4 regions of the Phytobacter diazotrophicus genome follow, and region 1 is predicted to be linked to each of the others. Evidence: predicted binding sites of a transcription regulator. Region 1 holds the regulator's gene; each other region holds the start of a gene.
What was found. The regulator Fur, encoded in region 1, represses iron uptake genes when iron is present. The targets are predictions, from matches to a motif close to ATAATAATGAGAACNACTATCAA.

Region 1 (8,069 bases):
CCCCGCGCTGCCGCGGTGACCTGACGTACCAAATTTTACCGCGTGCTCAGCATTGCCGATTTCTGGTTTCAGCACATAGTACTGCGCAGTAAGCTGGGCGACGTTAATCAAATCGCTCTGTTGCGCAGGTTGCCCCGCACGTTCGTGGTTAGCCATTGCCTGGTCCTTTTTATGCAAGGATTAAATTGTGCCGCAAACCTTTTCAATCAATTCCGCCGGGAATTGCATTGACTGCATGATGTGCTCCACCATGCTGCATTTACGACCCGTATTCGTGTTAGTGATAACCCAGTACGGGGTATCAGGCACCTGTTTTGGCTTCGTCTGGTTGCCGTTTTGCAACAGGGTATGTTCATCCGCCGCGAAGTATACGCGGGTGCGCCCATGCAGAGACTCAGTGGATTCTGCAAAAGCTTTTTTATCTAATGAGTAAAGTGTAGACAGCACCAGCATAAAGCGATTAACGGCCTTTTTCTGCTCTGCATACTCGTCAGAGAGCAGCAGTTCACGCACCGCGCGGACTTTATCTTTTGCCGTATTAGCCGGTTTCACTTCTTCAACCGTAACAGGTGCAGGGGTTTCTTTCGCGAGTTGAACAGCGGCAGCTGGCTGCGAAGCGGCGGAAAACTTCAACATGCGCCGTAAAATGTCGGATGCGCTCTCGCCAATGTGCTTTGTATGGCTGGCAATATAACTGTAGAGCTCATCATCAACTTCGATCGTTTTCATCTTAATCCAGTGCAGTGTCTATTCTGAATACAAGTTATTGAGATTATAAAGTCAAATCCCAACAGCGGATAGCGTCAAACCAGGATGGCGGCAAAGTCAGAGTGTGTCAAAACCTTGCAGCCGGACGGCAGAATGTTCAACATAATACCTTAATCCGAAAGAGCGAAAAAAAGAACTTTGCCATGAAATTGAATACCCGAGCGCAATCTGCACAACAATCGCACAACAATTCCCCCATCGTGCTGGTTCACGGTTTATTTGGTAGCCTGGACAACCTTGGCGTGCTCGCCCGTGACCTCGTCAATGACCATGATATTATTCAGGTTGATATGCGCAATCATGGCCTTTCCGAACGCTCACCGGAGATGAATTATCCGGCGATGGCACAGGACTTACTGGATACTCTTGATGCCCACGGTATCGAGCGCGCAACCTTCGTTGGTCACTCCATGGGGGGGAAAGCGGTGATGGCCTTTACCGCACTGGCGCCTGAACGCATCGACAAGCTCGTCGCTATCGATATTGCCCCGGTCAATTACCATGTACGCCGTCACGATGAGATCTTTTCTGCCATCAATGCGGTAACCGATGCCGGTGTCACGACGCGCCAGCAGGCCACCGCCGTCATGCGTGAGCATATAAATGAAGAAGGGGTGATACAGTTCCTGCTCAAGTCGTTTGTCGATGGCAAATGGCGCTTCAATGTGCCCGCGTTGTGGGATCAGTACCCCCATATAGTGGGCTGGGAAACAGTGCCCGCCTGGAACCACCCTGCTCTCTTTATCCCTGGCGGCAATTCGTCCTATGTTACCGAACAGTATCGCGACGAACTGCTGCAACAGTTCCCGCAGGCGCGCGCGCATGTCATTGCCGGTGCCGGGCACTGGGTGCATGCAGAAAAGCCAGAAGCGGTTCTGCGCGCCATCCGCCGTTATCTCGCTGAAAAGACAAACTGATTAAAAACCCGGCGACCGGTTGCCTGAAAGCGCCCGGTCGTTGGCGTGTCCGCATCGCTGATGTATGATGGCGCGCTAATCAGCCCGGGCTATGACCCGATTGCTTGTACTTCCCGTAGTATTCTTAAATCATGGCTAAAGAACAAACGGACCGCACGACATTAGATCTGTTCGCGAATGAACGTCGCCCGGGACGTCCTAAAACCAATCCGCTCTCTCGCGACGAGCAATTGCGCATCAATAAGCGCAATCAGCTTAAACGCGACAAGGTTCGTGGGCTTAAACGCGTCGAATTAAAACTCAACGCCGAGGCTGTCGACGCGCTAAACGCGCTGGCGGATGCGCGGGAAATGAGCCGGAGCGAATTGATTGAAGAGATGTTACTGGCTCAGCTTAACGCGCTGAACGACCAGGAAATCCTCTGAATTATCGCAAAAATTCACTTTCATGTTGCACAGAGTGCAGTCTTGCGTGATTGCAGTTTCCGCGTGCTTCTCTGATCTGCTATGATTGCCCTTATCCGTGGGCCAATCGCCACCACCATATCATTAAGTTTCAAGAGGTTATTTTACTCATGGCAATCACAGGCATTTTTTTCGGCAGCGATACCGGTAATACCGAAAACATCGCAAAGATGATCCAGGCTCAACTTGGTAAAGATGTTGCCGATGTGCATGACATTGCTAAAAGCAGCAAAGAGGATCTGGAAGGTTACGACATCCTGCTGCTTGGCATTCCGACCTGGTATTATGGTGAAGCACAGTGTGACTGGGATGACTTTTTCCCGACGCTGGAAGATATCGATTTTAACGGCAAACTGGTTGCTCTGTTTGGCTGTGGCGATCAGGAAGACTACGCAGAGTACTTCTGTGACGCGCTGGGCACCATTCGCGACATTATTGAACCGCGCGGCGCAACTATCGTAGGCCACTGGCCGACCGAAGGTTACCATTTTGAAGCGTCAAAAGGTCTGGCAGACGACAACCACTTCGTTGGCCTTGCCATTGACGAAGACCGTCAGCCTGAACTGACCGCTGGCCGCGTCGACAAATGGGTAAAACAGATTTCTGAAGAACTTCACCTGAACGACATCCTCAATGCCTGATGATGTTTGGCGCAACCTGCTGGTTGCGCCGGATTAATAGATAAAAGCGATGGAAATAATTGCTACAATTTTTTAACTTTTTTCTCCAGCGCTGTACAATGGCCCCTGATTAAAACGGCTAGCCCAAAGGACTTTGTAGACGCTACCACGTTTTATAAGCTTACTTTACTTGAGGACTTGCAGTTTTCATTCAGGCATGGCAGTTCTATAATGAGACGCATTATCCCAGGTGCATTCCTTGTAGCTTCCCGACGGGAAGTGAATCGTTTAGCAACAGGACAGATTCCGCATGACTGACAACAATACCGCATTAAAGAAGGCCGGCCTGAAAGTCACGCTTCCTCGGTTAAAAATCCTGGAAGTGCTTCAGGAGCCGGAGAACCATCATGTCAGTGCGGAAGATCTATATAAGCGCCTGATCGACATGGGCGAAGAGATTGGGCTGGCCACGGTGTACCGTGTACTTAACCAGTTCGACGATGCCGGGATTGTGACCCGCCATAATTTTGAAGGCGGTAAATCCGTCTTCGAACTGACGCAGCAGCATCACCACGACCACTTAATTTGCCTGGATTGCGGCAAAGTGATCGAGTTCAGCGATGACTCTATTGAAGCGCGTCAGCGTGAAATCGCATCTAAGCATGGTATTCGTCTGACGAACCACAGTCTCTACCTGTATGGCCACTGCGCCGAAGGTGACTGCCGTACTGATGAAAACGCGCACGAAGCGGCTGATAAATAATCACCCGCATCGTTATAAAGCCAACCTCCGGGTTGGCTTTTTTATTTTCTGCTTTCACCACACGAAAAAGCCCGCCGAAGCGGGCCCTTTCAGACGGTTAATTTACCGTGTTATGGTGGCGTATCTCCTGCCAGATCTGGTCACAGCGGGATTTTACCGCCTGCCCGTTTCCGGTATGCGTCGCTTCAAGACACTGCTGATAATCCAGGGTGCGCACGCTCTCCTCCTGCGCAAATTGCTGGTGCGCTTTCTCTTTGCGCAGGACATCCAGCACACTTCTGCACGCCGCTGTTTTTTCCGGAGAACCTTCTGCCGTAGTAATACAGGCGCTATAAGCCTCTTTTAATCGCGCATCTTCCTTTGGTGCCTGCGGCTGTTGCACACAGGCGGCAAGCCCCAGCGTCATCAGGGCTAGCAATATCGGTTTCGTCATCATGGCATTCCCTCGCATTAGAAAATATTCAGGGGCGCAATGACGATAAACTTCACGTCACGTTCGTCCTGGAAGATGTTGTTATATCCACCGCCCCAACTCGGGATATTGGAATGGTTATCATATTGGGTGAAATGCAGCTTGAATAAGGTGCCTTTTGCCATCCCTTCCTGCACCGTGTAAAGCAGGTCAAGGCTGTACGCCGACTCTTTGATGGAATTTCCCGCATCGTAATATTTATCGCCAGAGGAGACATTGGACGGTTTGGCATCCCAGCCATATACATACGATGCACCGACCGCCCACCCCGGCAGGTTCCAGCCTTTCAGGTCATACATAGCGCCAGCAAAGACGGATTTCTCATTATGGGCGTTAAAGTCGGAGCGGTTATCCCACCAGATATCCAGGCGACCGTTGGAAGATCCATACTGCGGCGTCATACGTGAGTTGAAATAGCCCTGACGGCCATCAGCTTTGACCCAGGTCCCTTCCAGGCGTAAATCCACAGGGCCGATCGTATAGCCAAAAGTGAGTGCCTGTAGCCACGCGGTGCCGTCATAAATATCATTAATGGTGTTGTTATCGGCCTTGTCGCGCGAGCCATAGAACTGATAACTGGTGGAAAGCGGATTACCCGCGACGTCAAACTTATAGCTGGCTTTGGCAAAATATTGATCAACATAGCCCTGTGCCTGGCCAAACGCGGCTTCGAGGATCAGATCGTTTTTAAAGTCGTACGATGCGCCCAGAGAGTGGACATAATCAATTTTGCTCACGCCATCGTTCTGGTAGAAATTATCCGTTTCGTTATACCACGGCGCTTTGTATTCATTGGCCCACATGTATGAGAAGCTCAGCGCACCGCGATCATCGAAATCCAGTTTTGCACCGGCTTCTGCCCCCTGGTAGGTGCCCGGCATAAAGCTCCAGTTTGAGGCCAGCAGCGTTTGCCCCGTCGGCTGGATGTACCCTGCCCTCGCCCACACCGGGCCATATTTAAATTTCGCGGCGGCTTTATAGAGACTTGCGCCGCTGCGATCGCCGGACCAGTCTTCGTCATACACCTTGTGGCTATTTGAAAATGCGATTTCATTCGGGTGTGCGCTTTCTGAGGATTCAGCCATCTCAATCGCTGCAAAGACCGCGACATCAATACCGAACATATCGGCAGCATAACCTGACTGGAAATCGAGATTGGTATTCCAGGTGGAGTGCGACAGGTTAGTTTTGTATTTATCGCCATCGGTGACATCTTTACGGTCACGCTGGCGCTGCCAGTAGTAAATCCCGCCGGTGAGCGTGGCATCATCAACAAAACCAGTGGCGCTGGCGGAAGGAGCGAAAGTTAAACCAGGTAATGCGGTGGCGCAGGCAATAGCCAACGCTAACGCCTTACGTTTAGCGTTAAACGCGTTCATGAGTGTTCCTCTTTGACGAAAAATAAAAAGTGCTGCGCAAAGGCAAACAGCAACAAAGTAAAAAAATGAAATATTACTGACAGTTATAGAAAATGTTTCTAAATCTGTCGTTTGTAAGCATATTTTTCGCGACGCGAATTATCAAGTGTTTACAGGAAAGGAATACAGGGATTATGACGCACCACACAGATTTGTTGCTTACAGGCTGGTGGCTTACGCAGCAAGGCTTTCAGAGTGACAGAGTCTGCGTTATCGATAAATAACTGAAAAGATGATTGGATAAATTTAAAACAATATTTTAGAAAAAAAGAAGGTGGGCAGTAACTTATTTTCAGTCGAGAAATAAAAAACGCTGCACGAGGCAGCGTTTTTAGCATCCTGGCAAGACGGGATTACTCGCCGATTTTCGCCCAGGTATCGCGTAGACCCACAGTGCGATTGAAGACCAGTTTGTCCGCCGTAGCATGGCGGCTGTCGAGGCAGAAATAACCTTCGCGCTCAAACTGATACGCTTTCGCTACCTCAGCGGCCTTAAGGCTCGGCTCAGCAAAGCCCTGCTTAATGACCAGCGATTCCGGGTTCATGACTGTCAGGAAGTCTTCCGCTGCACCCGGATTTGGCACGCTGAACAGGCGGTCATACAGACGAATTTCAACCGGCAGTGCGTGTGCCGCGCTAACCCAGTGAATAACACCCTTCACTTTACGGCCATCTGCCGGGTCTTTGCTCAGCGTATCGGCATCAAACGTACAGAAAATCGTGGTGATATTGCCTTCCGCGTCTTTCTCAACACGTTCCGCTTTGATTACATACGCGTTACGCAGGCGGACTTCTTTGCCCAGCACCAGTCGTTTGTACTGCTTGTTGGCTTCCTCACGGAAATCGGCACGATCAATCCAGATTTCACCGCTGAATGGGACATCACGGCTGCCCATTTCCGGTTTGTTCGGATGGTTAGGCATCGAAACCATTTCACTGGCGCCCTGCGGATAGTTCTCGATAACCAGCTTAACCGGATCGATAACAGCCATCGCGCGCGGTGCGTTTTCATTGAGATCTTCACGGATGCAGGATTCCAGTGACGCCATCTCAATGGTGTTGTCCTGTTTGGTGATACCAATACGTTTACAGAACTCACGGATGGAGGCGGACGTGTAACCACGACGACGCAGGCCAGAAATGGTCGGCATACGCGGGTCGTCCCAGCCTTCAACATGTTTGTCAGTCACCAGCAGGTTCAGCTTACGCTTGGACATGACGGTGTATTCCAGGTTCAGTCGGGAGAACTCGTACTGACGCGGGTGAACCGGAATGGTGATGTTGTCCAGAACCCAGTCATACAGACGACGGTTATCCTGGAATTCCAGCGTACACAGAGAGTGAGTGATCCCCTCCAGCGCATCGCTGATGCAGTGGGTAAAGTCATACATCGGGTAGATGCACCACTTGTTGCCCGTCTGATGGTGTTCAGCAAATTTAATACGGTACAGCACCGGATCGCGCATCACGATGAACGGCGACGCCATATCAATCTTCGCACGCAGGCACGCCTTACCTTCTTCGAAACCACCCGCGCGCATTTTTTCAAACAGTGCGAGGTTCTCTTCAACCGTACGATCGCGATACGGGCTATTTTTACCCGGCGCCGTCAGCGTGCCGCGGTATTCACGGATTTCGTCAGCGGACAGCTCGTCAACATAGGCGAGACCTTTGCTGATTAACTCTACGGCATAGTTGTGCAGTTGATCGAAATAATCAGAGGAATAGCGCACATCGCCTGACCAGTGGAAACCTAACCACTGCACGTCATTCTTGATGGACTCAACGTACTCGATATCTTCTTTTACCGGGTTGGTGTCATCAAAACGCAGGTTGCATTGCCCTTGATAATCTTGCGCGATACCAAAGTTCAGGCAGATGGATTTCGCATGACCGATATGCAGATAGCCATTCGGCTCAGGCGGAAAACGGGTGCAAATAGTAGAGTGCTTTCCAGTAGCCAGATCTTCATCAATGATCTGACGAATAAAGTTAGTCGGGCGGGCTTCAGCCTCACTCATCGTAGATTCCTCAAGGCGTAAACAACATATAACGGCACATGATCTTATAAGCCGCCCTCAGAGACAACCTTTAGTTACGGAAAATAGATACAAAACGGAATACTTTAATTCACGCAAAAAAAAAGCGGCAGAGGAAGATCCCCTGCCGCTTATGGCTATTTCTGGTTCAGATTACATCATTAGCCTTTGATGTCGTACAGCGGCGTTTGCCCTGCCACAACGGAACCTTGTGCTTTGATAACCAGACCAGAGAAATCATCAATATTGCTACATACCACCGGGCTGATCATAGAACGGGCATTGGCGTTCAGATATTCCAGATCCATTTCCAGGATTGGCTGACCCGCTGTAACGGTTGCCCCCTCTTCGACCAGACGCGTGAAGCCCTGGCCACCCAGCGCAACGGTGTCGATGCCCATATGAACAACGATTTCCGCGCCTTTTTCAGTTTCCAGGCAGAACGCGTGGTTGGTATTGAAGATTTTCACGATGGTACCCGCTGCCGGTGCAACAACCGTTTTCTCTGTCGGTTTTACCGCTACGCCATCGCCAACGGCTTTGCTGGCAAACGCTTCATCCGGCACTTCATCCAGAGAAACGACCTGCCCGGTCACCGGAGAGACCAG
Region 2 (8,069 bases), 2.5 Mb from region 1:
GCTTTACGCGATGGGGCTATAGCTCAGCTGGGAGAGCGCTTGCATGGCATGCAAGAGGTCAGCGGTTCGATCCCGCTTAGCTCCACCAAATCCTCCACCCAGGTGGTTTGGTGCGTAAACAACATTGTGGGGCTATAGCTCAGCTGGGAGAGCGCTTGCATGGCATGCAAGAGGTCAGCGGTTCGATCCCGCTTAGCTCCACCAAAATTTGAACCCTCGCTACGGCGGGGGTTTTTTATTTCCCCGTTTTGTCTCCTCATGTAAATCCTTTTCAGGTTCAGTAAGAAATTATGGGTTTATTAATGCTATCGGCATAGTACGGTATGCGTTGGCTTTATATGTTGATTCGCGATGCGAATAAACATATTATCCGTGCCTGACAAAAAATGAGCAGGTGAGATCAATTTATTAACGATAATGAAATCTAAATTATACATACATAACCAAAAATTTATTATTGCTCTGATTATGTGTCTTATTGCGGTGCCAGTATCCCGTTATATCTCACCACGAGCAATTATAGATTCCAGTAACGTCTATCTCGCCTGGCTTCCGTTGAGCGTTATGTTTTCAATGCTGTTTATATTTGGTCGCCACGCCATCCTGCCAATTATTATCAGTTTTGCTATCGCTAACGAATGGTTATTACCTTTGCCATTTAATCAGGCTGGTATATTGCTGTTCTGCCAGACTTTCCCGGTTTTTGCCGTATGTGCCATTGTCCGCTGGAAAATAGGTATACGCTGGCGTCACAGCCTCCCGAATAAAAATATGGCGCTGCGGATCTTCTGGATGGGGTTTGTCGCTCCGGCAGGGATAAAATTCTCCATGTATATGGCGGGTCAGTGTTTCGTCTTTCCGGACCATCTGTCGGGTTACTTTGGTTCTGCGTCAGTAGTCTATTCAATCGTTGATATTCAAAGCCTTATCTGTGCATCGCTGATTTTCACGATGATGTTTTATTATCCATTAAGGATGATTATCAGTCCGCGCTATGCACACCTGTTTTGGCGTAAAAGCTTTAAACCCTGTTTTACGAAAAAGAAACGATTATTCCTTTCGTTATGGATGGCCTCGCTGATAGCTATCCTCACTGTTTTGTGTTCGCCTTATCATTCCGATTTTGTTGCGGGGTATCTTGTTCCACTTATTTTTATTCTCTTTACGCTAGTTATCAGCAAATTAAGTTATCCGCTAATTATGCTGAGTTGGGCGGTATCTGCTTTTGTGCTGGCTGCCTATAACCGCAATTTTCTGCATGGGGTTAACACGGAATACTCGCTGGCATTTGTTATGTCGGTACTGATCTGTTTTACCATATGTTTAATATATATGACCCGTGTATATCATCGTAGTGTATGGATCAGAAAACGCTGGCGGGAGCAGGCATTAACTGACCCGTTGACTGGTTTACCTAATTTACGTGCGCTGGAATTGCATCTGGAGAAAAATAGGAATCAGATTGTCTGCTGTTTTCATATGAAAAATCTGGAGTTTTTAAGCCGGCATTACGGAATGATGATGCGTGTCTATTTTAAGCGTAGCGTCACTCATGCATTGCGCCCATTGTTACAGCCAGGGGAATTATTGTTCCAGTTGCCTGGCTGTGAATTACTGTTGGTACTGGAGGGCCCACAGGCTGCCGATCGCTTGCAGCACATGCTTGATTTCCTCAATAGCCAGCGCTTTCACTGGCAAAATACCAGCCTTGATGTCGAGTTTGGCGCCTCATGGGGAGACGTGAACGGTGCGGGAGAAACGCTACACCATACGTTAGGGCAGTTGAGCTGGCTCTCTGAACAGGCTTGTACCACCCCTCAACCGCTGGCGTTGACCAACAGCCTGGCCATCGTGACTGGCCAGACGACTGAGCGCGTAATGTTGCTTAATAAGGTAAAACGGGCGCTGGATGAGCGCACGCTGCAACTGTATGCTCAGCCCATCCTTGACGCGCAGAGGCAGGGTTATCATGAAATCCTCACGCGTCTTGTCAGTGATGGTGAGGTGATGAGCCCGGCGCACTTCATTCCTGTGATTGCGCAGTTTAATCTCAGCACCCGCTTCGACATGCAGGTCATTGAAACCTTGCTGCAATGGATGCAGGCAAATCCGCAACCTGGCGATAAACAACGTCAGCGCTTCTCAGTAAACCTGATGCCACTGACGCTGATGCAAAAAGATTTTGCCGCAAAATTACTGAAGCTCTTCGCGGCTTACGCGATCTCTTGTCGTGAAGTCATTATCGAAATTACCGAAGAGCAGGCCTTTTCGCATTCTGAATTCAGCGTGAAGAACATTCAGCAATTGCGTCAGGCCGGTTTTAAAATTGCCATTGACGACTTCGGTACGGGGTTTGCTAATTTCGAACGGTTAAAGCGTCTGGAGGCAGATATCATCAAGATTGATGGCTGCTTTGTGCGGGATATTGCCCACGATCCGCAGGATGTGATGATTGTGAAATCCATTTGCGAGCTGGCAAAAGCGAAGTCACTGACGGTGGTGGCGGAATATGTCGAGACAGAGGAACAACGCGCGTTGCTGTTGAATGCCGGGGTGAATTATCTGCAGGGATACTTACTGGGGAAACCGCAGCCATTAGTCGCGGCTGGGAAGGCGTAAACCGGGGTTGCCCCCGGTTTATCTGAATTACAGTACCAGTGCCGCGATAGAGGCGGACAGGACGCTCACCAGCGTTGAACCGTAAACCAGTTTCAGACCGAAGCGGGAAACCACGTTACCTTGCTCTTCGTTCAGGCCTTTAATCGCACCGGCGATAATACCGATAGAAGAGAAGTTAGCGAAGGAAACCAGGAAGACAGACAGGATGCCTTCCGCACGCGGAGACAGGCTGGATGCGATTTTCTGCAGATCCATCATCGCCACGAATTCATTGGAAACCAGTTTGGTTGCCATGATACTGCCCACCTGCAGCGCTTCTGAGGACGGAACACCCATTACCCAGGCAATCGGGTAGAAGATGTAGCCCAGAATCCCCTGGAAGGAGATGCCGAGAATGGCAGCGAACAGGGCGTTCAGACCAGAAATCAGAGCGATAAAGCCGATCAGCATTGCCGCAACGATAATCGCGACTTTAAAGCCCGCCAGTATATACTCGCCCAGCATTTCGAAGAAGCTCTGTCCTTCATGCAGGTTAGACATCTGCAGGTTTTCTTCGCTCTCATCGACGCGGTATGGGTTGATCAGGGACAGCACGATAAAGGTGCTGAACATGTTCAGAACCAGCGCCGCGACCACATATTTTGGCTGCAGCATGGTCATGTACGCGCCAACAATTGACATCGAAACGGTAGACATCGCGGTAGCCGCCATGGTGTACATGCGGTTGCGGGACATTTTTCCGAGGATATCTTTGTAAGCGATGAAGTTTTCAGACTGGCCCAGAATCAAGGAGCTGACTGCGTTAAATGATTCCAGTTTACCCATGCCGTTGACTTTGGACAGGACGGTACCGATAGCGCGAATAATAATTGGCAGTACGCGGATATGTTGCAGGATACCGATCAGCGCAGAAATGAAGACAATCGGGCAGAGCACTTTCAGGAAGAAGAATGCCAGACCTTGATCGTTCATTTTGCCGAAGACGAAGTTTGTCCCTTCGTTGGCAAATCCGAGCAGTTTTTCAAACATCTCGGAGAAGCCTTTCACAAAACCCAGACCCACGTCAGAGTTCAGGAAGAACCAGGCAAGCAAGACTTCAAGCACGAGCAGTTGGACAACAAAGCGAATGCGGATTTTTTTGCGGTCACTGCTTACAAGTAATGCAAGCAGCGCCACAACGGCAAGCGCCAGAACAAAGTGCAGAACGCGGGACATATTTGCTCCAAATATGAGACGGGTAGAAATTTCGTGCACATTCTATGTAACAAGCGGAAAGAAAACGAGATCAAACACACAGTATATTAATGACCTGTGACCAGACTCAAAAATAGTGATCCACCATACATTTCTGTTATGTTAAGTAAAAGAATGAAAAGTTGCACTGTAATGCTAAACTCTTAACAAGACGGTGTGATTTGCATCTCATCGTTCCCGTCTTAAAAACATCCGGCCCGTCATCGTTTCTGACTATCGAAGAAATCAATCGAATCTATTCTAAATGAACTTGATAATCATTCTCATTTTGGTAGCATGAAACATAGCAAAGGCTATATTTAGGGGCAAGAAATGAACAACAGTCGCGTTGAGAGTAGCAGTGGACGTGCAGCGCGCAAGTTAAAGCTCGCGTTAATGGGACCTGCGTTCATTGCGGCGATCGGGTATATCGATCCGGGTAACTTCGCCACTAATATTCAGGCCGGGGCCAGCTTCGGTTACCAACTGCTGTGGGTGGTTGTCTGGGCAAACCTGATGGCCATGCTGATTCAACTGCTGTCAGCAAAGTTAGGGATTGCCACGGGTAGAAACCTCGCAGAACAAATTCGCGATCATTACCCGCGTCCGCTGGTCTGGTTCTACTGGGTACAGGCGGAAATTATCGCCATGGCCACGGACCTTGCCGAGTTTATCGGCGCCGCCATCGGTTTTAAGCTGATTCTCGGCGTGTCGCTGTTACAAGGTGCGGTACTGACCGGGATCGCCACCTTTTTAATTCTGATGCTGCAACGCCGCGGGCAGAAACCGCTGGAAAAAGTCATTGGCGGGCTGCTGCTGTTTGTTGCGGCGGCTTATATTGTTGAGCTGGTTTTCTCACGTCCTGAACTGGCTCCGCTCAGTAAAGGCATCTTGATCCCAAGCCTGCCGGGTACCGAAGCCGTATTCCTTGCCGCTGGTGTGTTAGGGGCAACAATCATGCCGCACGTGATTTACCTGCACTCCTCATTGACCCAGTATCTGCATGAGGGAACGCGCCGCGAGCGGTATTCCGCGACTAAGTGGGATGTGGGTATCGCGATGACTATCGCCGGTTTCGTCAATCTGGCGATGATGGCGACTGCCGCTGCTGCATTTCACTTCAATGGTCATACCGGCATTGCCGATTTGGACGAAGCCTATTTAACGCTTGAACCGCTGCTCAGTCATGCGGCGGCTACCGTGTTTGGCCTGAGCCTGGTGGCAGCCGGGCTTTCCTCTACCGTGGTAGGGACGCTGGCCGGGCAGGTGGTGATGCAGGGGTTTGTGCGTTTCCATATTCCATTATGGGTACGCCGGACCATCACTATGATGCCATCGTTTGTCGTTATCCTGATGGGGCTTGATCCCACACGCATTCTGGTGATGAGCCAGGTACTGCTCAGTTTCGGCATCGCCCTGGCGCTGGTGCCATTGCTGATCTTTACCAGTGACCGCGCGTTAATGGGGGAGCTGGTGAATACGCCGACGGTCAAACGCGTTGGCTGGCTGATTGTGATCCTGGTGGTGGCGCTAAATGGCTGGCTGCTGGTGGGAACCGCTTTAGGGATATAACGCTAAATATTGCCAAAGAAAAAGGAGCGCATGCGCTCCTTTTTGCTTATAGCCTGTTTGTTAACGCCAGTGACCATGGCCATGACCACGTCCCGGGCCGCGACGATCATCGCGATCATTCCAGCCTTCACGGTAACCGCGTTCGTAAGCATCACGCTTATCCCAGCCACGGTGGTAGCCACGGTCATGCATACGCCAGCGATGGTCACGCCATTCGTAATTACGATGCCAGTAGTCGCGATCGCGCCAGCGTCCGCCGTCCCAATAATTGCCGTAATTGTCGCGATCGCCAATTTGCAATTTTACAGAAGGCAGCAGTGTTATTTCGCCAGAGTTAGCGACCAGTGGGGCACATGCCATTAATACTGCTGCGAGAATCAGTGACCTGAACATAGTTTTCTCCTTCACGATCGGGTCTGTTGCAGCAATATTATGTAACGTTTATGCCCGCATCTTCGGAGGAACTCCTAAATCCGTAGTGACAGCACTTTTTGCTAAAAATGCTGTTATTTTGCGCTGTTCAGGATCGTGTCAATGTTGGCGCATTCCGCTTCGCTGAACTGGCGATTAGCCAGCATGCCGACGGCGTCATCAAGCTGGCTGGTTTTACTGGCACCAATCAGCACGGAGGTCACCTTGTCCCCGCGCAGAACCCATGCCAGCGCCATTTGCGATAATTTTTGCCCACGGGCTATCGCCAAATCATTCAACTTGCGGACTTTTGCCAGCTTTTCATCCGTAATCTGATCGGGATTGAGGAAACGGCTACCGCTGGCGGCGCGTGAATCTTCCGGAATACCATTCAGATAACGGTCGGTGAGTTGTCCGCCTGCCAGCGGCGAAAACGCAATGCTGCCGACCCCTTCTTGTTGCAGCACAGTCAACAGTTCGTCTTCCACCCAACGCTCGAACATCGAATATTTGGGCTGATGGATAAGGCAGGGCGTGCCCAGATCATTGAGTATCTCAATGGCCTGGCGCGCCAAATCGGCCGGGTAATTCGACAGACCGACATACAGCGCCTTGCCCTGGCGGACAACGTGGTCCAGCGCTCGCATGGTCTCTTTCAGCGGCGTTTCAGGGTCCGGACGGTGGTGATAGAAGATATCGACATAATCGAGCCCCATCCGGCGCAGGCTTTGATCGAGGCTGGCAATCAGGTATTTGCGTGAACCCCAGTCGCCATAGGGGCCATCCCACATGGTATAGCCTGCTTTGGTCGAGATGATCAGTTCATCCCGATAAGGCAAAAAATCTTCCTGTAGCAGACGACCAAAATTGCGCTCGGCAGAGCCGGGAGGCGGCCCGTAGTTATTGGCGATATCGAAATGAGTTATCCCCAAATCGAAAGCATGTCTGAGTAGCTGACGGCTATTTTCAATGAGTGTTGCATCGCCAAAGTTATGCCACAGTCCAAGTGAGATTGCCGGAAGCTTAAGACCACTGTCACCGCAGCGGCGAAATTCCATTTTCTGATAGCGATCCCCGGAGGCCAGATAAACCATACATATGCCCTTAATGTCAGTGTATACGTTTACACATGTGGCCTTCGAGCTTACACCAGCTTGCCGGTTCTCGCTGATTTCCTCTGCTAAATTCTGCCGTTACGCACTATTTTTTGCGTGGTGCGATCATCACCGGCTTTCCTGCCAGCAACAGCCAGGCGGGTAACATCACAATGCATAACAGTGGCAGCAGACTGGTATCCGGCACCACGGCGGCAGCCATAAACAGGCTCAACCAGGCGTCGCGGGTGACGACCAGCACCATTCCGAGAATGGCACACGAGATAGTGATTGCTGCCGGGACGGCATTGACGTGTTCATGCAGCATCAGACCGAGAGCGACGCCAACAAACACCGCCGGGAAGATGCGCCCGCCGCGAAAACCACAGGCCGCCGCAACCACCAGCGCCGCCAGTTTTATCACTGCGAATAGCAGATAATCCGTTACGGTAAAGGTCTGCGCGAACGCCATTTGCTGCATCTCATCCAGCCCTTTAAACAGGGTGATATTGCCGCCAATAACGCCGAGCACGCCCAGAATAAAGCCACCGATCCCGAGCATCAGTACCGGGCTTTTCAGGCGATGCATCAACTGGTGCAAACGCGGCAGGCACCAGACCGCTACCATCCCCAGCGCAATCGCGATGGCGCAGACGACCGCACCGCTGATGATATCGACCAGATGCATCTGCGGATAATGCGCAACAGGCAGAGCGAAGTGGGGATGGAAAAACAGCCCGGTGGTCAGAGCGCCTGCGGCGGCGGCCATCAGCGGGGCGAACAGGCGGTCCCATAGCGGCAGGTCAGTATTTGAATTCAGCGTCTGGGAGAAAATCAGCGCGGCTGCCACGGGGGTGCCAAACAGTGCGCCAATGGTTCCGGCAGAGGCGAGAATAGTCCAGTCGAGAGGGGCAACGCGCGGGAACAATTTTCCACCCAATGCCACGGCCAGGGCAATATTGAGCACCATAATAGGATGCTCCGGCCCAAGACTCACACCACCGGCCAGGCCAAGCACCAGGGCAACCAGCAGGCCGGGTAGGGCAGAGACATGTACTGGTGCGCCAATCAGCGGCTCGGTTGCCGGATCCGGGCCGCCATGTCCGGCGCTGTAACGAATCACCAGACCGACCGCCAGCC
Region 3 (8,069 bases), 1.6 Mb from region 1:
CCTGAATAGCATTAAGGCCTGTGTTTAACGGGCCTTATTGCACTGTCCAGGCAGGCTCCCGAGTCCACTTTTTTGCTGCCAGAGCGAGGATTATTAATAGTCGTCATCGGTATCTTTTAATCGGGAGCGGATAACAAGGACAGCAAAGATAATGACAATGGCAAGAATGCCCAGGAACCAACGCATGATGACGGCCACTTTGGGTAGAGATACTGTTCGGGCATCTTATATTATAAGACCTGCGTAATGCATTCATTTCGCGTATGAAAACTATGCATAACTGTGTCTTGTCATTTCGCAAGACGGAAGGGCAAACCGTTGACCTGTAGTCGGCGCATCACTATTCTGCGTCTGATTTTGCTATCTGGCGCGCCGTCCCGGTGCTGTTTTGCTGTGTAAAACAACAGCGGCTTTAAAAAAACTTGCTGAGTATCATATTTGCTGCACTAACAGCGAGCATTGATTAAATAACGTCGTTTTCCCAACCCTCACTTTTTATGGTGCGTGATGAAAATCTATCTGGTCCGCCACGGCGAAACCGTCTGGAATGTTGAAAACAGAATTCAGGGGCACCTTGATAGCCCGGTTACAGAGGTCGGTATCAGGCAGATCTCTGCACTGTGTCGGGATCTGACAGACAAATCCATTACCTCTATCATCGCTTCGCCTTTGGGCCGTTCAGTGACCGCAGCCAGGCAAATTGCCTCGCACTTAGATTGCCCGTTGCATCTCAATCCTGCCCTTGTCGAACGTCATTTCGGCGAGTTAGAAGGCAAACGCATTAGCGAACTGACAGAGAAAGAGCGCGCACAGGCTGAGGCGATGCTTTCCGGCAGTTTGGCTATCGGGCCGCAAAATGGGGAAGCACTACAGGATGCCACCCAAAGAGTCCTTGGCGCGCTGTCAGACTTGTCAGCCCGGCAAGGCAATGTGTGCGTTGTTTCCCACGGGCACGTTATCCAGTCAGTTATCAATACCCTGGTGGGGAATAATGCCGACCATTTTGAGCGGTATGCGCATTTAAATGGCGCTTATTCAGTTCTGGCCTGCCCGGACAAAGGACTCACCGTAGAGAAATGGGGCATATCGACCCATCTTTTTTCCCGAAGTAGGTAATGAGCATTTGTTCTGCTGGCGGTTAAATGTGCCGTATCTCGTTGATAATCCGTTTTGTGATGCAGTTAACTTTCTGATATCAGGAAAAGTTTTCGAAGATCCCTTTTTTAGCTCCCTATCTCAAAAATAGGTATTACCTATACATCTTTTAGTGACGCAGACGCGCCTTCCTTGCTGCTGAAAATAGCTATTATTTATCAAATCATTAAACAATTTTTCACTTATCTGTAAAGCCTTCACACAGAGTCTATGCTTATACCATGAGCTTAAAAAACGGGCAGTACACGAATAACCCTTCGGAATAGAGGTTGAAGTGATAATCATTATCACTAACATAGTGTTATGTCCTTCATGATTTATGATGTGAGGTAGAACTATGGAATTGCAATCAGAGACGTTCGACCCGGCAGACTTTTCCTGGCGTGGGCTAACGATGACACCCGCCGCCGCAGAACATATTCGCGGATTAACCCGTAAGCAACCTGACCTGCTGGGTGTCCGGCTGGGCATTAAAAAGACAGGATGCGCAGGTTTTGGTTATGTGATGGACACCGTCACGCAGCCGGATAAAGACGACCTGCTTTTTGAATGTGAGGGTGCACGACTCTACGTGCCGCTCGCGGCGATGCCATTTATTGACGGCACCGAAGTGGACTATGTGCGCGAAGGTTTAAACCAGTTATTCAAATTTCATAACCCGAAAGCCCAGAATGAATGTGGCTGTGGCGAAAGCTTTGGGGTATAGGCGGTACTATGTCTCGTAATACTGAAGCAACAGATGATGTCAAAACCTGGACCGGGAACCTCAATTATAAAGAGGGTTTTTTTACCCGGCTAACCACTGACGAACTGGCGAAAGGCATTAATGAAGATGTCGTGCGGGCGATCTCAGCCAAACGTAACGAGCCTGAATGGATGCTGGAGTTTCGCCTGAGCGCATTTCGCGCCTGGCTCGAGATGGAAGAGCCGCACTGGCTGAAAGCCCATTACGCGAAACTCGATTATCAGGATTACAGCTACTATTCCGCGCCTTCCTGCGGAAGTTGTGATGATACCTGTGCCTCGCAGCCAGGGGCCGTTCAGCAAACTGGCGCAAATTCTTTCCTGACGGATGAAGTGGAAGCGGCATTCAACCAACTGGGTGTGCCGGTCCGTGAAGGGCGCGAAGTGGCGGTCGATGCCATTTTTGACTCCGTCTCTGTTGCCACCACCTACCGGGAAAAACTCTCCGAACAGGGTATTATTTTTTGCTCGTTTGGTGAGGCCATACATGACCATCCTGAGCTGGTGAAAAAATACCTGGGTACCGTCGTGCCCTCCAATGATAACTTCTTTGCAGCGTTGAATGCGGCGGTCGCCTCTGACGGTACGTTTATCTACATCCCGAAAGGGGTACGCTGCCCGATGGAATTGTCGACCTATTTCCGCATCAATGCCGAAAAAACCGGGCAGTTCGAACGCACCATTCTGATCGCGGATGAAGGCAGCTATGTTAGCTATATCGAAGGTTGCTCCGCACCCGTGCGCGACAGTTACCAGCTTCATGCGGCCGTGGTAGAAGTCATCATCCATAAAGATGCGGAAGTGAAATATTCTACTGTGCAGAACTGGTTCCCCGGCGATAACAACACTGGCGGTATCCTCAACTTCGTGACCAAGCGTGCGCTGTGCGAAGGCGAGAACAGCAAAATGTCCTGGACACAGTCGGAGACCGGTTCAGCCATCACCTGGAAATACCCGAGTTGCATCCTGCGCGGCGATAACTCCATCGGTGAGTTCTTCTCCGTGGCACTCACCAGTGGCCACCAGCAGGCGGATACGGGCACCAAGATGATTCACATCGGCAAAAACACCAAATCGACCATTATCTCGAAAGGGATCTCTGCGGGTCATAGCCAGAACAGCTATCGCGGGTTGGTGAAGATTATGCCGAGCGCCACCAACGCCCGTAACTTCACCCAGTGCGACTCTATGCTGATTGGCCCGGATTGCGGGGCGCATACTTTCCCGTATGTGGAGTGTCGCAATAACAGTGCGCAACTGGAGCATGAAGCCACCACTTCACGCATTGGGGAAGATCAACTGTTCTACTGCCTGCAGCGCGGTATCAGCGAAGATGATGCCATTTCAATGATCGTCAATGGATTCTGTAAAGACGTGTTCTCCGAGTTGCCGCTGGAGTTTGCCGTTGAAGCACAAAAATTGCTGGCTATTAGTCTTGAACACAGCGTCGGTTAAGAATTAAGGAATACACATGTTAAGTATTAAAGACCTGCAGGTAAGCGTTGAAGATAAAGAGATTCTGCGTGGCCTGAGCCTGGATGTGCGTCCGGGGGAAGTGCACGCGATTATGGGACCCAACGGTTCCGGCAAAAGTACGCTATCCGCAACGCTGGCAGGACGTGAAGATTATGAAGTTACCGGCGGCAGCGTCGAGTACAAAGGTAAGAATTTACTGGAGCTCTCCCCGGAAGATCGCGCCGGAGAAGGGGTGTTTATGGCCTTCCAGTATCCGGTAGAAATTCCTGGCGTCAGTAATCAATTCTTCCTGCAAACGGCGCTTAACGCCGTGCGCAAATACCGTGAGCAGGACGAGCTGGACCGCTTTGATTTCCAGGACCTGATGGAAGACAAAATCAAGTTGCTCAAAATGCCGGAAGACCTGCTGACGCGCTCGGTTAACGTTGGTTTCTCCGGTGGCGAGAAGAAGCGTAACGATATTCTGCAGATGGCGGTGCTGGAGCCTGATTTGTGCATCCTCGATGAAACCGATTCCGGGCTTGATATTGACGCGCTAAAAATCGTTGCCGATGGCGTTAACGCGCTGCGTGATGATAAGCGCTCTTTCATTATTGTGACGCACTATCAGCGGATCCTGGATTACATCAAGCCGGACTATGTCCACGTGCTGTATCAGGGGCGCATTGTGAAATCCGGTGATTTCACACTGGTTAAGCAACTGGAGGAGCAAGGTTATGGCTGGCTTACAGAACAGCAGTAACGCGCTGCAACAGTGGCATCATCTGTTTGAGCAACAGGGTGGGGCACGTTCAGAGCAGGCGCAACAGCATCTGCAACAAATGCTGCGTTTAGGGCTGCCGACGCGCAAACACGAAAACTGGAAATATACACCGCTCGACGGTTTGCTAAATAGCCAGTTTGTCAGCACGGCGGGTGCGTTGAGCGCACAAGAGTGTGATGCTCTCGCATTGCCGGTTGATGCACTACGACTGGTGTTTATGGATGGGTATTACAACGCGACGCTCAGTGACGATATTGCCGGTTCTGGCTTCACTGTGACCATTAACGATGACCGTCAGACTTTGCAGGCCCCGGTGCAGCCGGAGGTGTTTTTACACTTAACAGAAAGCCTGGCGCAAAGCATCACTCATATTAGCGTCGGTCGTAATCAGCGGGCGACCAGGCCGCTTCTGCTGATGCATATCACCCAGGGGCTGGGCGGGTCTGAGATGAACACCGCTCATTACCGCCACCATATCTCACTGGCCGAAGGGGCCGAAGCGACAGTCTACGAGCATTATGTCAGCCTGAATACGCATCGCCATTTCACCGGCGCGCGGCTGACCATGGACGTGGCGGCGAATGCCCAACTGCATCATGTCAAACTGGCCTTTGAAAACCCGGAAAGCTACCACTTTGCGCATAACGACATGCGTCTTGGCGCGGATGCAGCGGCGCACAGTCATAGCTTCCTGCTGGGCGGCGCGGTGTTACGCCACAATACCAGTACTCAACTCAACGGTGAAAATACCACGCTGCGCATGAACAGCCTGGCGATGCCGGTGAAATCAGAAGTGTGTGATACCCGCACCTGGCTTGAGCACAATAAAGGTTATTGCAACAGCCGCCAGTTGCACAAAACCATTGTCAGCGACAAAGGTCGTGCGGTGTTCAACGGGCTGATCAACGTTGCGCAACACGCCATCAAAACTGATGGACAGATGACCAACAACAACCTGTTGCTGGGACGACTGGCTGAGGTGGACACCAAACCGCAGCTGGAAATCTATGCTGATGACGTGAAATGTAGCCACGGTGCGACGGTCGGTCGTATTGACGATGAACAGATGTTTTACCTGCGCTCGCGTGGCATTGATCAGCAGGCGGCACAGAAGATGATCATTTACGCCTTCGCCGCTGAGCTCACCGAAGCGATCAGCGACGAAGCGCTCAGGCAGCAGGTGCTGGCGCGCATTGGCCAACGCCTTGCGGGAGGCTTAGCATGAGTTTTTCCGTTCACAGCGTACGCGCCGATTTCCCGGTCCTGACGCGTGAAGTTAACGGGGTGCCGCTGGCGTATCTGGACAGTGCAGCCAGCGCGCAAAAACCGAATCAGGTTATTGATGCCGAAGCGGAGTTTTTTCGCCACGGCTATGCGGCGGTGCACCGGGGGATCCATACCCTGAGTGCCGAAGCCACGCAGCGCATGGAACAGGTTCGCACCCAAGTCGCCGGTTTTCTGAACGCCCGGCTACCAGAAGAGTTGGTTTTCGTGCGTGGTACCACCGAAGGCATCAATCTGGTAGCCAACAGTTGGGGCAACAGTCAGGTGCGGGCGGGCGACAATATCATCATCAGCGCCATGGAGCATCACGCGAATATCGTGCCGTGGCAGATGCTGTGTGAGCGCGTCGGTGCTGAGCTGCGCGTCATACCGCTCAATATCGACGGAACATTACAACTTGAGGCGCTGCCTGGCTTGTTTGATGCGCGTACGCGACTCCTGGCGGTCACACAGGTCTCCAATGTATTGGGAACCGAAAATCCGGTAGCGGAAATGATAGCGCTGGCCCATCAACATGGCACGAAAGTGCTGATTGATGGCGCGCAGGCCATCATGCATCACACGGTCGATGTGCAGGCGCTGGATTGTGATTTCTACGTTTTCTCAGGCCATAAGATCTACGGTCCGACGGGGATCGGCGTGCTGTATGTCAAAGAGGACATCTTACAGGCCATGCCGCCGTGGGAAGGGGGCGGCTCTATGATTGCCACCGTGAGTCTGACCGAAGGGACAACCTATGCCAAAGCGCCGTGGCGTTTCGAAGCGGGTACACCCAATACCGGGGGAATTATTGGTCTGGGGGCCGCTCTCGATTATGTCAGCGGCCTTGGGCTGGACGCGATTGCTCACTATGAACAGACGCTAATGCGCTATGCCCTGAATGCGCTGGCGGATGTGCCCGATTTAACGCTCTATGGCCCGCAGGATCGTCTGGGGGTCATTGCCTTTAACCTCGGCAAACATCATGCCTATGATGTGGGGAGCTTCCTTGATAATTATGGTGTGGCCGTGCGAACAGGGCATCATTGCGCCATGCCGTTGATGGCTTTTTATAATGTTCCGGCAATGTGTCGTGCGTCACTGGTGATGTATAACACGCAAGAAGAGGTGGATCGTCTGGTGGCTGGCCTGAAACGTATTCATCAGTTGCTGGGCTAACAGAGAGGCATACATGGCCGTTTTACCCGACAGAGACAAACTACTGCGCAATTTTGGGCGCTGTGCCAACTGGGAAGAGAAGTATCTGTACATCATTGAGCTGGGGCAGCGGTTGCCTGCGCTCAGCGACGAGGCGCACAATCCGGAAAACATTATTCAGGGTTGCCAGAGCCAGGTCTGGATTATCATGCACCGTAATAACGAAGGCGTGATTGAGCTGGCTGGCGATAGCGATGCAGCCATCGTCAAAGGGCTTATTGCCATTGTGTTCATTCTTTACCAGCAGATGACCGCGCAGGACATCCTGGCGTTCGATGTGCGCCCGTGGTTTGAAAAGATGTCTTTGACTCAACATCTTACTCCGTCACGTTCCCAGGGGCTGGAAGCGATGATTCGCGCAATTCGCTCCAAAGCCGCCAACATTAGCTAAACTAAATAGACAGCTTTCATCCTGTTACGCGAGGTGCATCCGCGCCTCGTTGGTTATTCAGCTTTCGGCCTCTGCCGTGATACAGGACATCCAGTATGAAACGCGCGTCTACTATAACATTGTCTCTTATTGGCGCTTTTAGCGCTATCCAGATGGCCTGGGCTGTGGATTATCCGCTCCCTCCGGCCGGAAGTCGTCTTATCGGTCAAAACCAGACTTATACCGTTCAGGAGAGCGATAAAAACCTGCAGGCCATTGCCCGGCACTTTGATACGGCGGCAATGCTGATTATCGAAGCAAACAACACTATCGCACCGGTACCCAGAGCGGGTACGGTCGTCACTATTCCGTCGCAAATGCTGCTGCCAGATACGCCACGGGACGGGATCGTCGTTAACCTTGCTGAATTGCGGCTTTACTATTATCCCCCCGGTAAAGATATCGTTCAGGTCTTCCCGCTGGGGATTGGTCAGCAGGGGCTTGAAACGCCGGTTACAACCACCCGTATCAGCCAGAAGATCCCCAACCCGACCTGGACGCCTACCGCAGGCATCCGCGCGCGTTCACTGGCGCAAGGCATTGAATTACCCGCTGTGGTTCCCGCCGGGCCAAATAACCCGCTGGGACGCTATGCGCTGCGTCTGGGAATAGGCAACGGCGAATACCTCATCCATGGCACCAGCGCGCCTGACAGCGTAGGGCTGCGTGTCAGTTCAGGGTGCATGCGGATGAACGCTGCGGATATTCAGTCACTGTTCTCACAGGTGAATACCGGTACGCGGGTCACCATCCTTAACGAGCCGGTCAAATATGCCGTAGAACCCGATGGACGCCACTATATCGAGGTACACCGACCTCTGTCGCAGAACGTCGGGGATAATACGCAGACGCTGCCTATCTCGTTCTCGGCAAACCTGGCGAGTACTATCGAGCAGGGCGGTGGTGACAGGACGCTGATAGACAAAGCGTTATACCGGCGTGCGGGTTATCCCGTCGCCATTCCGGCGAACAAAAGCGGCAAGGTAACAACGGAAAGCGTTGTGTCGGCACAGAATCGTG
Region 4 (8,069 bases), 2.1 Mb from region 1:
ACGTGAGAGAAAATCACGCTACCGGAACCAACCGCGATAACCATCAGCTCAGGGCTCACGCCAGTGGTGGCAATCAGCGGCGCAACAATCCCGCCTGCGGTAATGGCTGCAACGGTGGCAGAACCCAGCGCGATACGCAGTACGGCGGCAATTGACCACGCCATAAAGATTGGCGAAATATTGGTTTCGTGCATCAGCGAAGCGATGTATTTATCCACGCCGCTATCTACCAGAACCTGCTTGAATGCGCCGCCACCGCCGATGATCAACAGCATCATGGCAATGATTTTGATTGAGCTGGTCAGCGTTTCGTTGATGTCGTCCATGGAACGACCACGGTTCAGGCCGAAGGTGAAAACGGCAATCAGTACCGCAATGAGGGTCGCCATCACCGGATCGCCGAAGAACTCAGCGTAAGGGAGAATCGCATGGCCTTTCGGCAGCAGCATCTCTGCAACCGCACGCAGCGCCATCAGTACCACCGGTACCAGAGAGGTCCAGACGCTGACGCCAAAGCCCGGCATTTCTTCTTCGGTAAAGGTTTTCTTATTATACAGGCCTTCCGGAATCGGCTTGTCGATGCCTTTCAGGAAACGGGCATAGACCGGGCCGGCCAGAATCACTGTCGGGATACCGAGCAGCGTACCGTAGAGTAGCGTTTTACCCATGTCCGCATGGAAAATGGTAGCGATTGCGGTCGGGCCAGGGTGTGGAGGCAGGAAACCGTGGGTAACGGAAAGCGCGGCCGCCATCGGGACACCCACATACAGCAGCGGGATACGGGCTGCGGCAGCGATAGTGAAAACCAGCGGCAGTAACAGGACGAAGCCCACTTCATAGAACAGCGCAAAACCCACGGTAAAGCCGGTCAGTACGACGGCCCACTGAATGTGTTTTTCGCCAAATTTTGCAATCAGCGTTGTGGCGATGCGTTGTGCGCCGCCGCAGTCCGCCAGCAGTTTACCCAACATGGCACCGAAGCCCATGATCAGCGCAAGGCTGCCCAGCGTTCCGCCCACACCGGCTTTGATAGATTTGATAACTGCGTCCAGAGGCATGCCCTGCATCATACCGACGGCGAGTGCCACCAGGATCAGAGCGATAAATCCGTTCAATTTGAAGCGGATCATTAATAACAACAACAAGACTACACCGATAGCAACGATGACTAATGGCATGATTTACCTGGCCTTAATTTGTTATGGGTAACGTCAGTTTTCAGCGGTTATTGCAGGTTTTAGCCCTGTAAAAACGAAGCGCTGGAGTACCGATATGCCTTACATCCACTTTTTAAAAGGATAGCTGGATGTTTTTATATTTTTGGTACTGGCACAGATGATACGGGTAACATTCGTGAAAAGAGAATCACCCTGCGGGTCAAAATTTACGAAGTGAGATACCGGTCATATTCCAGGCTGGAAATGAGTGCAAAAAAGAGGCGCGATATGGCGGGGAAAGATACAGGTAACATGCTCTCCCGCATCGGGAGAGCATCGGATAAGAGGCAGCTTAGTAGTAGGAGTGCTCGCCGCGCTGGTGTTCGGTAAGATCGCGTACGCCTTTCAGTTCCGGGAATTCGTTAAGCAACTGCTTTTCGATCCCTTCTTTCAGCGTTACATCCACCATTGAACAGCCGTTACAACCGCCGCCAAACTGGAGGATGGCATAGCCTTCATCCGTAATTTCCATCAGCGTGACGCGGCCACCGTGACCTGCCAGTTGCGGGTTGATCTGCGATTGCAGCAGATACTCAACACGTTCCATCAGCGGCGCGTCTTCGGACACTTTACGCATCTTCGCGTTTGGTGCTTTCAGGGTGAGCTGGGAGCCCAACTGATCGGTGACAAAATCAATTTCCGCATCTTCCAGGTACGGTGCACTTAACTCATCGACATAGGCGGTCAGTTGTTCAAATTTCAGGGCGGTGTCAGTTGCTTCCACTGCATCTGGCGGACAATAAGAGACGCCGCATTCAGCGTTTGGTGTGCCTGGGTTAATCACAAATACACGGATTTGTGTCCCTTCTTCCTGATTTGCCAGCAGTTTAGCAAAATGCGCTTGCGCAGCATCAGAGATACGGATCATAGCAATGGCCTAATAGTTGACTATTTTACTTGGTTATAATACGCCCATCATCGAGGGTCTACAAGGTTCGACAAAGGCACCATACCTGAACAGACGCCGCGCCGTTGCGCAGGAGCAACCGACTTATTTCCGCGACGGTGCTGCCGGTCGTAACGACATCATCCACGATAACCATATGGAGTCCCTGGACGGGCAATTCAAGGCGAAAGGCATTTTTCAGGTTGCGTTTGCGTAGCCGGGCGCTGAGATGATGCTGAATGGACGTTGCCCGAATGCGGACAATGGCGCCCGGTTCATAGCGACAGCATAACCAGTGGGCAAGGGCACGACAGAGCAGATCACTTTGGTTATATCCTCTGCGCCACTGGCGATGCCGATAAAGCGGTACGCTGATAAGCATATCGGGCTTCTGCCACCGTGTTGTTCTGCGTGCGTTGATGACTGCCAGTACCAGCAGCCGGGCCAGCGCATTTGCCATTTCGGGTCGTCGCACGAATTTGAACTGATGCACCAGCATACTCAATGGCAATGCGTAATCGCTGACCGCCACCAGACATTGCCACGGCGGCGGTTTTTGCAGGCACCTGCCGCAAGGCAGTGTCCGGCTCGCGGCAGGCAAACCACAGGCTGGACAAACGGACAGGGGTGCTACCACCGCCCGAGTGCAGCAGGAACACAAGCCCCAGTGCGCTACCGCCAGCGGCATTCGACATAGCCAGCACAAGCCCGGCGCTGTTAGCATGTTCACCCTCCCTGTTTTAAGAAAGAGAACGATAACTGATGAACAACATCTGGTGGGAAACCAAAGGCGAAGGAAATTGCCATCTTGTGCTGCTGCACGGATGGGGGCTGAACGCGCAGGTTTGGGATTGCATTGTGCCGCAACTAAGCTCGCAATTTACACTGCATCTGGTGGACCTGCCGGGATATGGTCGCAGTCGCGCATTTTCGGCAATGACATTGCGAGAGATGGCGGAGCGCGTGTTGGCACAGGCACCGCAGCGCGCTGTATGGCTGGGCTGGAGCCTCGGCGGGCTTGTCGCAAGCAAGATTGCGCTTCTTGCGCCTGAGCGTGTTAGCGGACTGGTGACGGTCGCCTCATCCCCTTGTTTTGGCGCGCAGGATGAATGGCCTGGTATCAAACCGGATGTGCTGGCCGGTTTCCAGCGACAGCTCAGCGAGGATTTTCAACGTACGGTAGAGCGCTTCCTGGCTCTGCAGACGATGGGTACGGAGACAGCCCGTCAGGATGCGCGTCAGCTCAAGCAGGCGGTATTGTCGTTACCGATGCCCTCAGCAGAGGTGCTGAACGGTGGGCTGGAGATCCTCAAAACAGAAGATCTGCGCGATGCACTGTCAGGGCTGGAAATTCCCTTCTTGCGACTTTACGGGCGATTAGATGGGCTGGTGCCGCGCAAAATTGTTGCCGCACTGGATGCGCGCTGGCCACAAAGCCAGTCGCTGATCTTTCCTAAAGCAGCTCATGCGCCTTTTATTTCTCACCCGGACGATTTCTGCAGTGCATTGACGGAATTTAATAGTTTCGACGTGTAATTATTGCGCCGCCTGGAAAAAATGCTGTTTCACGACAATACTCAGAACGTTGCTGCGGTTGGCTTATCTTTTTTACCGCAGCATCACAATCTAAAAAACCGAGGAGAATCAAGTCTATGAAACTTGTTACAGGTATTGTTGCATCTCTGGTGATTGGCTCCCTGTCGTTTGGCGTTATGGCGGCGCAGGAACTCGAAAAAGATAAGGTCGCGGGTATGAATCTGACAAAAGTGGGGACGATTACCACGTCTGATACCTCGGCACCCATGGACGCGAAAAAAGAGCTGTCGAAAAAAGCGGATGAGCTGGGCGGCAAATATTTCGTTGTTACCAGCGGCGAGAAGAATGAAAAAGACATCCATGCTACGGCGGATGTCTATAAGTAATGTTATGAGCGGGTCGCCTGACCCGCTATCAACATCCTGTCAGTGACCACCATTCACGCTGACAGGCCGATTTTCCTTCCGGGCATTGTTTGCACTCGCCGCTCAGACAGCCGTCCGCCTCTTCCTGAATACGTACTGCTTTGCCCATGGCTTCCATGCGCGTCAGCATGGCATCGGCCATTGGCCGGGAAAGATGCAGCGCGTTACAGAGCTGGCTGATTTCCATCCGACCCTGTAAAGCAAGCATATCGCGAACCTCAATTAACGATGCCATTTTTCGTGTCCTTAGTGGCAATCACCCGCCGGGCTTTCACAACAACTGGCGACGGTTTTGCGACTGGCCAGTAGATTCACATCCACGCGACTTCTGGCGCGACGCAGACCGCCAATCACGATGACATTGAACAAGATCACCGCGAGAATACAGGTGAGGCTGTAAACCGGGTGTTCATCAAAACTCACGGTCTGATAGAACAGCGTGGCAAGTGAATAGGCGATATTCAGCCCCCACAGCACGGAGAACCCCATCCAGCCACGGCTCGATTCACGGGCAATGGCGCCCATTACGGATATGCACGGGGTGTAGAGCAGGACGAAAATCAGGTAGCTGTAGGCCGCAGCGGCGCTGCCGAATTTCTCACTCATCACGCCCATAGTGCCTTCTGCCATCTCACCGTCGCCCTTGCTGGCTTCAATAGGGTTGGCCAGTACGCTCAGACTGAAGGTGTTTTTCAGGCTGCTCCAGGTCTCGTTGAGTGCGGCGAGAAGTTCGTCAGGGAGGTTGTATTCTGCGGGATTAAATTCCGCTTTCTGAATGTGTTCGGCGGTATAAAGTGAGTTGAGCGTCCCGACTACCACTTCTTTCGCCATTGCCCCCGTCACCAGGCCAACGGTCGCCTGCCAGTGGTCACCGTGCACGCCAATCGGTTCCAGTATGGGGGTAAAGACGCGGCTTACTGACGCCAGCGCAGAATCGTTAATGTTATCGACCGTTTTACCGCTCAAAGAGAAACTATTGAGAGCACTGAGGAAAATGCTCACGATCACAATGACTTTACCGGCCCGCAGCACAAACCCTTTCAGACGCTGCCAGGTCTGCAGCACCAGACTTTTCAGATGCGGCACGTGGTAGACCGGTAGTTCCATAATGAACGGTGACGCTTCGCCACGCATGATGGTGTGTTTGAGCATCAGGCCGGTAAGGATTGCCATCACAATGCCCAGCACGTATAGCGAAAAGACCAGTAACGCCCCCTGCTGGCCGAAGAAGGCCGCCGCGAATACAGCGAAAATGGCCAGACGCGCGCCGCAGGACATAAACGGCGCCATCATCATGGTCATCAGCCGTTCACGTGGCGCATCCAGGGTTCTGGCCCCCATCACCGAGGGAACATTGCAGCCAAAGCCGACAATCAGCGGCACGAAGGATTTACCCGGCAGCCCCAGCGCCTGCATCAAACGGTCCATGACGAAGGCCGCACGTGCCATATAGCCGGAATCTTCAAGGAATGAGAGGAACAGGTACATCATGCCGATTTGCGGTACCAGCGGTAGCACCGTGTTGATACCACCGCCCAGCCCCTGAGCCAGGAAAACGGTCAGCCATTCCGGGAAATGCAGCGTATAGCCCAGCCACTGGATACCGTGGACGAAAATCGCCACTGAACCCGCATCAAAAATCGGCTGTAATGCGCCACCGATGTTAATGGCGAGCAGGAACATCAGGTACATCACAAACAGGAAAATCGGTAAGCCAAGGAAGCGGTTCAGAATGATTCGGTCAACGGCTGCCGTAAACTGGCTGGATTCCGCCGTCAGGGTGTTACTGACCGCCTCGCAAATGGCGGCAATGGTTTGATAACGGGCATCGGCAATGTGCAGTGCGGGATCGTCGATTTCATCCTGCAGGCGTGCCAGTGAAATATCCAGCTTGTGGGCGGCATCGCCAGCGTAAGCGCGGCTGTAGATATCGCCTTCCAGCATTTGCAGGCCCAGCCAGCGACGTTGTTGGATGGGCATATCCGCGGCCATGCCTTGCGCCAGTACATCGGCTTCACGCGAAAGCGGCTGGGCATAGTGGACAAGCTCGATTTGTTTATTTTTCTGATGACGATCAAGCGCGATTTTTAACGCGTCGATACCGCGGCCACGGGTGGACACCAGCGGAATAACCGGGCAGCCGAGGCGAGCGGAGAGGGCGTCGATATCAATGCGGACTTTTTGCTTCTCGGCAATATCCAGCATATTCAGCGCCACCACGCAGGGGATGCCCAGTTCCAGCAACTGCAACGTGAGATAGAGGTTGCGCTCGAGGTTTGAGGCATCCACGACGTTAATCAGGATGTCCGCATCGCCGCTCAGAATGTAGTGACAGGCAATTTGCTCATCCAGTGAGGTCTGTGACGAGATAGTGGTCAGGGAGTAGGTACCGGGCAAATCGACCAGCGTAACCTGATGGTGGGTGGTAGAGAATTGCCCCTCTTTGCGCTCAACCGTGACACCCGCCCAGTTCCCCACGCGCTGGCGCGCGCCAGTTAACTGATTGAATAATGTGGTCTTGCCGGAATTAGGATTACCAATTAATCCCACGGTCAATTTTTTCATTGTTCTTCTCTCTCTTTCATGGCCGGGCCATTAGCGGGAAACGGCTTCCAGTTCCAGAAACGCGAGATCTTTCTTACGCAAGACCAGATTAACGCGTCGGGTTTCAATGTGAATAGGATCACCAAGGGGGGCTACGCGCACGACATTAAAGGATGAGCCGGGCAACATGCCTAATGAGAGGAGTTTCTGGCGCCACGCAGGGCTAATGTCGCGAGAGAACCCCGTTATTTTCCACGCACTGTCAGGAGAGAATTGCATAGGACCTACTTATCTGTATCGCAAACAACATTCCCACCATGCGCCAGTAAAGCGCATGAAACCAGTTAGTTAGCCAGCACAGCAATGAGTGTCACTCCACTCATACAATGATAATGAGAATAGTTTTTATCATCACTATTAAACCGCGATATTACGCAAAGCGGAACCACAATCCGAGCCATTGTTGATATGGCTCAAAATTTATGTTGTTTTGCCTTTCCCGTTTGCAATAACAAATAAGAAACAGTGAATGGATATTTAATTTATTACCCGGACTTAAGGTTAAATTAATAATAAGAATAAAGTTTAAATAATAAAGAGTTATGAGGCGGTTTTATTAACTAAAATATAACTAATATAAAATTAGTTAATAATTTTGAAAATTAATCCGGAGATTATTCAAAGAGTTACTGGCAGGTAAGAAATAACGCAGTACACCTGTTTGTTTAGATTTGAACATCTGGAAGAGGGAGTACCCTCTCCCGAAAGAGAGGGCGAAGGGTTTAACGTTTTTTGCCCATGGCGGCCGCCAGCGCATCCATCATGGCGCTGTTGCCAGCAGGCTGCGACTCGCGCCCGCGCGGTTTGGCCGGACGGGCGGCAGGGCGGTTGCCTGCCTCGCGAGCGCCGCCATTACCACGCCGTGAATTGCTGTCTCCCGGCTGCTCATCAAGGCGCATGGTCAGCGCAATACGTTTGCGTTGCAGGTCCACTTCCAGCACTTTTACTTTGACGATGTCCCCCGCTTTCACGACGGTATGCGGATCTTCAACAAATTTATCGGCAAGCGAAGAGATATGTACCAGGCCATCCTGATGCACGCCGATATCCACAAACGCACCGAAGTTGGTAACGTTGGTCACCGCACCTTCAAGCACCATGCCTGGCAGCAGGTCATTCATCGTTTCAACACCGTCAGCAAACTGGGCGGTTTTGAACTCCGGGCGCGGGTCACGGCCTGGTTTTTCCAGCTCTTTGATGATGTCAGTCACGGTCGGTACCCCGAAACGCTCGTCGGTAAAGTCGGACGCTTTCAGTGACTTAAGACCGCTACTGTTGCCCATCAGATCGCGCAGAGACTGCTCTGTCGCCGCCAGAATACGTTCCACAACCGGGTACGCTTCCGGGTGCACGGTAGAGGCATCCAACGGGTTGTCGCCGTGGTTGATACGCAGGAAGCCC

Region 2: ACS0RQ_RS07555 (Nramp family divalent metal transporter) is a predicted target of Fur. The motif match lies at 4,124-4,146, and genes of this name have one in related genera.
Region 3: sufA (Fe-S cluster assembly scaffold SufA) is a predicted target of Fur. The motif match lies at 1,430-1,452, and genes of this name have one in related genera.
Region 4: feoA (ferrous iron transporter A) is a predicted target of Fur. The motif match lies at 6,995-7,017, and genes of this name have one in related genera.

The regions. Positions count from the first base shown of each region.
Region 1 covers NZ_CM125428.1:4,004,508-4,012,576, forward strand. The annotation lists gene pgm (phosphoglucomutase (alpha-D-glucose-1,6-bisphosphate-dependent)) at 1-156, opposite strand, end outside; gene seqA (replication initiation negative regulator SeqA) at 181-729, opposite strand; gene ybfF (esterase) at 912-1,685, shown strand; gene ybfE (LexA regulated protein) at 1,817-2,110, shown strand; gene fldA (flavodoxin FldA) at 2,260-2,790, shown strand; gene fur (ferric iron uptake transcriptional regulator) at 3,080-3,532, shown strand; gene chiQ (ChiQ/YbfN family lipoprotein) at 3,630-3,965, opposite strand; gene chiP (chitoporin ChiP) at 3,983-5,383, opposite strand; gene glnS (glutamine--tRNA ligase) at 5,776-7,443, opposite strand; gene nagE (N-acetylglucosamine-specific PTS transporter subunit IIBC) at 7,623-8,069, opposite strand, start outside.
Region 2 covers NZ_CM125428.1:1,532,454-1,540,522, forward strand. The annotation lists tRNA gene ACS0RQ_RS07535 (tRNA-Ala) at 13-88, shown strand; tRNA gene ACS0RQ_RS07540 (tRNA-Ala) at 129-204, shown strand; gene ACS0RQ_RS07545 (sensor domain-containing phosphodiesterase) at 418-2,619, shown strand; gene ACS0RQ_RS07550 (NupC/NupG family nucleoside CNT transporter) at 2,647-3,834, opposite strand; gene ACS0RQ_RS07555 (Nramp family divalent metal transporter) at 4,186-5,424, shown strand; gene ypeC (DUF2502 domain-containing protein YpeC) at 5,485-5,817, opposite strand; gene mgrA (L-glyceraldehyde 3-phosphate reductase) at 5,931-6,929, opposite strand; gene ACS0RQ_RS07570 (ion channel protein) at 7,036-8,069, opposite strand, start outside.
Region 3 covers NZ_CM125428.1:2,363,205-2,371,273, forward strand. The annotation lists gene leuE (leucine efflux protein LeuE) at 1-5, shown strand, start outside; gene ACS0RQ_RS11575 (histidine phosphatase family protein) at 508-1,116, shown strand; gene sufA (Fe-S cluster assembly scaffold SufA) at 1,493-1,861, shown strand; gene sufB (Fe-S cluster assembly protein SufB) at 1,870-3,354, shown strand; gene sufC (Fe-S cluster assembly ATPase SufC) at 3,371-4,117, shown strand; gene sufD (Fe-S cluster assembly protein SufD) at 4,092-5,363, shown strand; gene sufS (cysteine desulfurase SufS) at 5,360-6,580, shown strand; gene sufE (cysteine desulfuration protein SufE) at 6,594-7,010, shown strand; gene ldtE (L,D-transpeptidase LdtE) at 7,106-8,069, shown strand, end outside.
Region 4 covers NZ_CM125428.1:405,982-414,050, forward strand. The annotation lists gene gntT (gluconate transporter) at 1-1,178, opposite strand, end outside; gene nfuA (Fe-S biogenesis protein NfuA) at 1,510-2,085, opposite strand; gene gntX (DNA utilization protein GntX) at 2,144-2,827, opposite strand; gene bioH (pimeloyl-ACP methyl ester esterase BioH) at 2,866-3,639, shown strand; gene ACS0RQ_RS01875 (YdgH/BhsA/McbA-like domain containing protein) at 3,756-4,025, shown strand; gene feoC ([Fe-S]-dependent transcriptional repressor FeoC) at 4,054-4,299, opposite strand; gene feoB (Fe(2+) transporter permease subunit FeoB) at 4,311-6,629, opposite strand; gene feoA (ferrous iron transporter A) at 6,660-6,887, opposite strand; gene ACS0RQ_RS01895 (Tex family protein) at 7,391-8,069, opposite strand, start outside.